DNA from 2 places in the Dietzia sp. Die43 genome. Region 2 is predicted to be linked to the other one. Evidence: riboswitches for the same ligand, from Rfam matches in the RefSeq annotation. Region 2 holds a riboswitch; the other holds the start of a gene.
The links. Region 2 has a riboswitch for cyclic di-AMP ahead of NR111_RS02970 (transglycosylase family protein). Riboswitches for the same ligand answer to the same signal wherever they lie in the genome.

Region 1 (4,282 bases), on a different contig from region 2:
GGAACGTCGAGGCGAGCACCGCGACGTCCGTCGGGTCCAGGTGGCTCAGATACGTCTCCAGGTACGACTGGATCCCGCCCGGGCGCGGCGGGTAGTCGTTGGTGATCAACAGCGTCTTGGTCATCGGCTCCGAGCCTGCCACACAACCCGGCCCGCCTCGGCCCCGCCCGGTGCGTCGTCCTCGTCGGGAAGGGGCGGAGCGCGATCGGGGACGGCCGGTGTCTGCGCGGGGCGGCCGTGCTTGGCCGGGTCGGCCGGGGTCAGTAGCGGCGGATCCCGTGAATCGGCATCGCGTCGACCTGCTCGAGGCGGACCGGCACACCGTAGGTCGGGGCGTGCAGGACCAGACCGTCGCCGGCGTACATCCCGACGTGGGTGGCGCCGGGGAAGTAGATGACAAGGTCACCGGGCCGGATGTCGTTCATCGCCACCGGGGCGCCCGCGACCGCCTGCGCCTGGCTCGCCCGGGGCAGCGCCTTGCCCTCCTGCGCGTACGACCACACCATGAGACCGGAGCAGTCGAACTCGGACGGGCCCGTCGCGCCCCACGAGTAGGGCGCGCCCAGCCGGGAGAGTGCGACTCGGAGCGCCGCGGAATTGACGTCGTCCACCGGCGGGGCAACGTACCCCTCCGGCACCACCGGTCCGCCGATCCAGAGATCGCGTTGTGCGTCCGACAGTGCGTCGACCCGGCGACGGACCTCATCCATCCGTACCCGCATCTCCTCGGTTCGGCGGGCGAGCGCGTCGGTTCGCTCCTGCGCGACGCGGGCCGCGTCCCGGGCCTCGGCCGCGGAACGCGCGGCCTCTTCCCTGAGCTGCACCGCATCCCGGGACGCAGCTCTGGAGGCGTCCAGTGCACTCGTGGTGGCCCCGGACAGTCGGCGCAGCGTGTCGAGCCTGTGGACCAGGTCCCGGGGGCTCTCGGCGAGCACTGCCGCCCGTGTGGCGCCGGTGTCCCCGCCCCGGTACCGAATGGTCGCGAGGTGATCGACGGTGGACTGGTCCCGGCGCGCGGTGCCGTCCGCGAGGGCGGACCGTCCGGCTGCGACCCCGGCGGCCCGTTCGAGGCGGACGCGCTCCCCGTTGGCGCGGTCCAGTTCCCCGCGCGCGAGGTGGAGCTGCTCCCCCAATGCTCCCGCCTCCTCGGACAACCGGGCCAGCTCCGCCAGGTCCTCGCTCATCTCGCCGGGCACCGCTGTGGCGGACGGCGTGGTGGACGGTGCAGTCTGCGACGGAGCGGGGGAAGACGGAAGCGGTCGACGACGGAGCGGGAGAAGTCGACACCTGATCAGGCGGGGTAACCGGACCCGGGACAGGCGCCGTGGTCGCGGTTGGCGACGACCGGTCCGGGGTGGTGGTCTGCGCTCCGGCCGGCGCGGGACCGAGGGTCAACGAGGTGGTCACGGTCGCTGCGATCGCGAGCACCCTGAGGCTGCGGGTCATCTGGTGTCGTCGAACTCTCGGATCCGGGTCACGCAGGGCGCGGGCGCCCAGCCGACGCCTACGGTGGAATCGGGTACCCGAGAGGGGATGTTACAGACGACAGACCCCGCCGGTGACCGGTTCGAGACCGGACGCCGACGGGGTCTGCGGAGGTTCGGGGAGCGACCCGACTCAGTAGTAGCGGGTCGCACCGTAGAACGGCATGGAGTCCACCGGCGCGTAGCTCACCGAGGTGCCCGAGTACGGGGCGTGGACGACCTGGCCGTTGCCGGCGTAGATCCCGACGTGGCTGGCGCCACTGTAGAAGGCGACGATGTCGCCGGGCTGCAGGTCGGCCTTGGAGACCTGGGTGCCGCCGCCGATCTGGGCCTGGCTGGTGCGCGGGATGGAGATCCCCGCCTCCTTGTAGGCCCACGAGGTCAGACCGGAGCAGTCGAACGAGTTGGGGCCGGTAGCGCCCCAGACGTAGGGCGAGCCGACCCGGGTGGTGGCGGCGTCGAGGATGCGCTGGCCGGTCGAGACCACTGGCGCGGGGGCGGCGAACTCGACGGGCGCCGCCTGGGCCTGGGCCTGGGCCAGGCCGGCCGGGAGCTCGATGCCCTCCGGCAGGTCGAACGAGACCTGGTTCGGCACGCCGGGCAGCCGCAGCTCCACGGGGACGTCGACGGTAATGGGTGCGGCGGCGGCGGTCCCGGAACCGGCGACAGCGGCCCCGGCTGCGAGCAGGCCTGCGGCGGCGACACGACGGCCGGTCGAGCTGGTCTTGATGCTGTGGGCTCCCACGAAGATTGTTCCTCTTTCTTCCTGCGGCACCGACCGGGTTAGCTGACGGGTTCGGACACGGAAGTCTGTCCTACGCTTCGGACCTGTAGGCCCTCGTGCGATTCACCCCAGTGGATCCTGGTTCCCCGGTGCGCCCTTCGGCGCTTAGGTGTGACCCCGGCTCCCCGCCGGCAGGCTGGCGATGACTTCCGAGGTCTCGAAAAGGTTACGAAACCGTCTCGTCGAAGTCCAGTTCATCGCTCACGCGGCGACGTCAGCCCCCAGAATCTCGACCGTGGAGACCATTCCGACCTCGCGGAGGATGTCGATCGCCTCGCGGACCTCCGGGTCCAGAACGTAGCCGCACGACTCCGGAGAAAGCTCGTCCACCTGCGGTTTTCCGGCGTCGAGAACGGCGATGATGCACCCGTCACATGCGGCGGGCCCCGCGGGACATCGCACGCAGTCCATCGTGAACATGATCTACCTCACACTTCGTCCTGGGCGTGTTGCCCGTTCGTTATCGAGCCGCGATCCGGGCCCGGGGTGGTCGTACTGCGGGGCACCCTAGGGACAAGGTCCGACAACCACGGCGGGGCCGGCCGTGTCGGAGGGCGGGGCTACCGTCTCCGGCATGCCCCGATCCCCCTCCCCCGTCTCGACCGGGGTGCAGGCAGCTTTCGACGATCTCGAGCCTCTGCTGTCCGACGTCACGTTCGTCGTGGTCGACCTGGAGACGACGGGCACCCGGACCGGAAGCGACGAGATCACCGAGATCGGCGCGGTACGCGTTCGGGGCGGCGAGGTGCAGGCGGAGCTGTCGACGTTCGTCTCGATCGACGGTGCCCTGCCCGGCCACATCAGCAGACTGACCGGGATAGCTCCGGACGACCTCGTCGGTGCCCCGAGTCTCGGCGAGGTGATGTCGACGTTTCTCGAATTCTCCCGCGGGGCCGTCCTCGTCGCCCACAACGCGCGGTTCGACCTGGGGTTCCTGCGGGCCGCCGCCGCGTCGACCGGGCACCCGTGGCCCGATCCCCCGTCGGTCTGCACCCTGGCTCTCGCGAGGCGGGTGCTGCACCGCGGGGAGACACGAGGCCACCGGTTGGGAGTCCTCGCCGCGCACCTGGGGGCCACCGTGGAGCCCAATCACCGGGCCCTGCAGGACGCCCGCGCCACGGTCGACGTGCTCCACGCACTGATCTCGCGGGTCGGCGACTGCGGGGTCTCGACCCTGTCGGAGTTACGGGCCTACGACGGTCGCCTCTCCCCGGAGGTGAGGCGGCGGGCCGCCATGACCGGGTCATTGACCGAGGGGCCCGGTGTCTACGTGTTCCGGGACGACGCCGGTGGCGCCCTGTACGTCGGCTCGTCCGGCGCGGTCCGCAGACGGGCCCGGTCCTACTACTCCGGCGGTGACACGCGCGGACGGATGCGCACCATGGTCGGGCTGGCCGACTCGATCGACTCGGTCGCGTGCGCCCACCTCCTCGAGGCGTGGACCGTCGAGGAACAGCTCATCGACTCGCTTCAACCCCCGTTCAACACCCGGTCGCGGAGCCCTCGCCGCGGCTGGTGGCTCACGCCCCCCACCGGCCGCGCCACCCGCCCGAAGGTCGTGCGAACCCCGGACGACCCCGCCGCCATCGGGCCCTTCCGGCGCGCCGAGGACGCCCGGGCCGCCTGGGAGGACCTCCTCGGCGTGTTCGGCACCGCCCCGGGATCCGATCGCTGGGCGGCGCTGGCGGAGGGACGGGACTCCGGTCCCCTGCGGGATCTGGTCGACCGCGTGGAGGTACTCGCGGCCGAGGGCGCGTTCGAACGCGCGGCCAGGCTCCGCGACAGGACCGCAGCCCTCGTGCGGGTCCTCTCCCGACGGCAGGAACTCGCCGCAACGGCATCGCTGCCCGAGATCGTTCTCGCACAGCCGGCGCCGCGCCGGACGTGGGCGGTCGCGGTGGTGCGCCACGGTCGACTCGCCGGATCCGGCGTCGTCCCGCCGGGAGCGGCACCGATGCCGGTCATCGACGGACTCCGGGCCGCCGCGACCACCGTGCAGCCCGGCCCGGGCCCC
Region 2 (4,282 bases):
AGGAGGACGCCACCGCGATCGAGCAGGCCGGCCTCCTGGCGATGGCGGGCGCCGCCGGCGGGCTGGGTACCTTCACCGGCAACGCCGTCGGTGCGCGGCTCCCGCTGGGCCGGCCCGAACGGATCGCCGGCACGGCCGCGGGGGCGGCCCTGGCGACGGCCGTCGTCGCCGCGTTCCTCGGGACCATCTGGGCCGCGGCCGTCCTCGCGCTCGTCGCGGCGGTGTGCAGCGCCCTGGGCAAGGTCGCCCTCGACGCGTCGGTCCAGACGGACATCCCGGACGCCGCACGCTCCTCGGCCTTCGGTCGCTCCGAGACCGCCCTGCAGGTGGCGTGGGTCCTCGGCGGAGCACTGGGCGTCCTCCTGCCGACCGACTTCACCGTGGGGTTCTCGGTGATCGCCGTGGTCGGCGCCCTGATGTTCGCGCAATCGCACCTGACCGGCCGCGGGTCGACCCTCGTCCCCGGCCTAGGCGGCAACAGGCCGCGCTTCCCGGGCCCGCCGCGCGACCCGGGTGTGGCCGACACCCGGCCCCTCGGCAGAATGAGGGAGTGAGTTCCCGCAACGAGACCCCGTCGACCGGCTCCCGTATCCGTCCCATCACCTGGGCGATCGCGGCGTGGATGATCATCATGATCGCCGCGATCGTCGGCGCCTGGCAGGGTTCGGAGGCCCGATACGGTGCACTACCCGAGGTGACCGTCGCGAGCGATCGCAGCCAGGTGACCGTGCTGCCGTTCACCGCGACCGACCTGGACGGGAACACCTTCACCAATCCGGTCGGCGAGTTCCGGGTGCAGGATGAGGACATCCTCACCGTCCGGCTGCCCGGAGAGCTGCGTGCGTCGACGATGGACGTCTACGAGATCCGCGCCGACGGCTCCCGCGACTACACCGTCGAGGCCGGCGGGCCGGGCCAGCTGCTGGTGCCCGTGACCACCCCGGAGGCGGGCCGGATCGAGGGCCTCGCCATCCGTGCGGTCGCGATCGTCTATGCCGCTGACGGGTCGGAGTCGATCCTCAACGGCGAGTGGTCGGTGCGCTTCACCTACGACGACTGATCCGTGGGTCAGGCGTCCAGCTCGCGCGCGACCGCGCGGAGCACCGACGCCACCCGGCCCGAGACCTTGGCCTCCGGCCGGTGACCACGGCGCAACTCGGGCTGGACGGTCGACTCGAGCACCTTGATCATGTCCTCGACCATCCCGTGCAGCTCGTCCGCCGAACGTCGGGGCCCGCTCCTCGGGGCCCGCTCCTCCGCGACCGTCGGCTCGTCGTGGACCACCACGCGCAACGCCTGGGGGCCGCGGCGTCCGGAGACCATGTCGAACTCCACGCGCTGGCGCGGACGCAACGTCTCGACCCCCGCGGGCAGCGCCTCGGACCGCACGTAGACATCCTCGCCACCCTCCTGGGACAGGAAGCCGAAGCCCTTCTCCGCGTCGTACCACTTGACCTTGCCGCTGGGCACCGCGAACCACCTTCCGACCGGACGCGGGATACGCGACCGACAACCATGACTGATGCCCCGAGACTACCCTCGTGCGCGTTGGTGCCCACCGCGAGGCGAGCGGTAACCTCCCCGTGTGACCGCCGACGATCGACGCCCTGCCGACGACCCCTGGACACCTGACGCCGCGGCGTCCACCCGGGCAGCCGACCCCGTGCGGCCACGACGCCGGGGCCTGTTCGTGACGGCGCTCGTCATCTTCTCGATCGGAGTGTTGTTCACCGTCGCGGCGGCGCTGACCCCGTTCGTGCTCGGCCGCGACGCGCCGACCATCCTGTATCTCGGCGCGATGCTGTTCACGCCGGTCGGGTTCCTGCTGGGGCTGCTCTACGCCATCCTCGGCTCGCGACCACCCTCGGTGTGATCAACCACACCCTCCCGCGAACACCGCTGGTAACGAGCCGATAACGGCACCCTCGCCAGACCTGCACTGCCTCGGTTTATTTCAGAATGGTGACGATCCGGCATCGGACCGCTACAGTTTCGTAGCAGACTCGTCAGCGAGTCGGCATCGGACGCACCTACCGAACCCCGCCCAGCGGCCGATGCCACAGTGACCATTACCCGGGCGGGGACGGGGGACCCGACAGGGCCCACCACGGGCCCGGCGGCCGCAGGTCGCCTTGGGGTGAAGCCGCCACCGGCGGCCGGACGCACTCGTCCGAACCCGACAGCTCACCCCGTAGGCACAGAGTGAAAAGGACTGACGACATGACCTCTTACACCGGACGCCACCGTGCCGCCGCCCCCTCCTCAGCGCCCAGGAACGCTGTGAAGGTCGTGCTCGCGGGCACCGCATTCTCCGCCGCCGGCCTGGCCCTCGCGCCGGCCGCCAACGCCGCCCCCGACTCCGACTGGGACCGCCTGGCCCAGTGTGAGGCGGGCGGCAACTGGGGCATCAACACCGGCAACGGCTACCACGGTGGCCTGCAGTTCTCGCCGAGCACCTGGGCCGCCTACGGCGGCACGCAGTACGCCCCGACGGCCAACCAGGCCACGCGCGAGCAGCAGATCGCGATCGCCGAGAAGACCCTCGCCGGTCAGGGCTGGGGCGCCTGGCCCGCCTGCTCGGCCAAGCTGGGTCTGAACTCCGCGCCGACCCCGCGTGACCTGTCCGACCCGGCGCCCGCGCCGGCCCCGCGTGCCCACGCCCCGGCCGCGCCCGCCGCCCCGGAGGCGGTCACCGCAGCCGAGCACGTGGCGACCCTGTCCTCCTTCGCCGAGGGCCGCGGCATCGCCCTGCCGATCGCCGACACCTACGAGGCCAACCGCGACGCCGTCGACGCCGCGTACGCCGGCAACCAGGACCTGGTGGACGGCTTCTTCGCCACCTACCTGGCCAACTGACGCGTCACCCGCGCAGCCCCGGTCCACGGACCACGAGAAAGGGCCGCCACTCCCTGCGGGGAGTGGCGGCCCTTTCTCGTGTGTAAGTGCGCCGCGCTCAGCGGGTGCGGGCGGTCCTGTTGACCACCGTCTCGGGGTGGAGGTAGCCCAGCCGATGCTGCGGCAGCGGGAAGGTCTCCTGCCCGAAGGGGGACAGGCCTCCCGCGACCAGCGCGGCGAGTTCGGTCACCGGGTGCTCGCCGAACGAGGCGTCGGGCCATCCCGGGTTGTCATGGGTCAGATTCTTCTTGGCAGCCACGTGTCCAGTGTCTCACCTCGCGGGCGTCCCGTCAGCATCCGGGTCGTATCGGACCCGGACGGTCCTCACCGCCGCCGCGATCTCACTAGGCTGGGACGGATCATGCCGAGTTCCCGAGCCTCCTCCCGCCGTGTCGCCCCCCGCAGTGCTGGTTCCCCCGGTGCCGCCGGCGACGAGCCGGACTTCCCCGCGTGGCTGGCCGGACTGTCCGATGACGCGCTCGTCCGCGTGTGCGAGTTGCGTCCAGATGTGGCCACCCCTCCCCCGGCCTCGGTCGACGTGCTCGCGTCGAGGCTGCGGTTGCCGGCGTCCACCGCCCGCGCGCTGGGGACCCTGACGTGGCCGGAGCTCGTGGTCCTGTCCACCGCCGCCGCGGTGGGTGCCGATTCCGGGACGGTGCCGCTGGGTGCGGTGTCGGGGCGGTTGGGTGTCGACGACGACGAGCCCGTCTTCCACGCCGCCGTCGCCCGTCTCCGCGACCTCACCCTGCTCTGGGGCGGGGAGGGTCATGTCCGGATGGTGCCGGTCACGGCGGTGGCCGTCCGGTCGGCCCCGGTGGTGGCGCCGCACCCCGGCGAGCCCGCGGGCGCCGACCTCGACGTCGCCTGGGGCGGTCTGTCGGCTCCGGCGGTCGGGGTGCTCGAGGCGATCGCCCGCGGGCGCACCCCCGTCGGGGCTCTCGGAGCCGGGGCGTCGGAGCCGGTGCGTGCCGCCGCGACCGAGCTGGCCGGCGCGGGACTCGCGGAGGTGACCGGTGGGGACGACGGCGAGGTCGTCGTCCCCCGTGCCCACGCGCTGGACCGGGCCCGCCACGGCGCCCGGGACGAGGGATCGTCGCTGCTCCACGCCCCTGCGTGGGCCGCCCCGAGGGCCGGGGCGGCGTCGGGCGGGGCGGGCCGGGTCGACGCCTCCGGCGGTGTCGCGGCCCTCGAACTGCTGCACCGCTGCGACTCGGTCCTCTCCGCTCTGTCGACCGCCCCGGCCGCCACCCTCAAGGCGGGCGGTGTCGGCGTGCGCGAACTGCGGCGGGTGGCCCGCGCCGCCGGTCTCGTCGAGGGCGAGCTCCCCCTGCTGCTCGAGGTCCTCGCGGCCGCGGGACTCATCGCTGTCGGTGACGCCGATGTCGGC

Region 1: linked by a shared signal. The riboswitch ahead of NR111_RS14815 (C40 family peptidase) and the one ahead of NR111_RS02970 (transglycosylase family protein) in region 2 are both predicted to bind cyclic di-AMP.

Annotation. Positions count from the first base shown of each region.
Region 1 is NZ_JALJRF010000018.1:12,958-17,239, reverse strand. Features, by position in the region: gene NR111_RS14825 (glycosyltransferase family 4 protein) at 1-124, opposite strand, end outside; gene NR111_RS14820 (NlpC/P60 family protein) at 261-1,184, opposite strand; gene NR111_RS14815 (C40 family peptidase) at 1,618-2,229, opposite strand; cyclic di-AMP (ydaO/yuaA leader) riboswitch at 2,242-2,390, opposite strand; gene NR111_RS14810 (hypothetical protein) at 2,470-2,679, opposite strand; gene NR111_RS14805 (DEDD exonuclease domain-containing protein) at 2,843-4,282, shown strand, end outside.
Region 2 is NZ_JALJRF010000003.1:22,444-26,725, reverse strand. Features, by position in the region: gene NR111_RS02990 (MFS transporter) at 1-554, shown strand, start outside; gene NR111_RS02985 (DUF2771 family protein) at 551-1,060, shown strand; gene NR111_RS18445 (cold-shock protein) at 1,069-1,470, opposite strand; gene NR111_RS02975 (hypothetical protein) at 1,586-1,873, shown strand; cyclic di-AMP (ydaO/yuaA leader) riboswitch at 2,055-2,212, shown strand; gene NR111_RS02970 (transglycosylase family protein) at 2,221-2,856, shown strand; gene NR111_RS02965 (hypothetical protein) at 2,954-3,154, opposite strand; gene NR111_RS02960 (helicase-associated domain-containing protein) at 3,257-4,282, shown strand, end outside.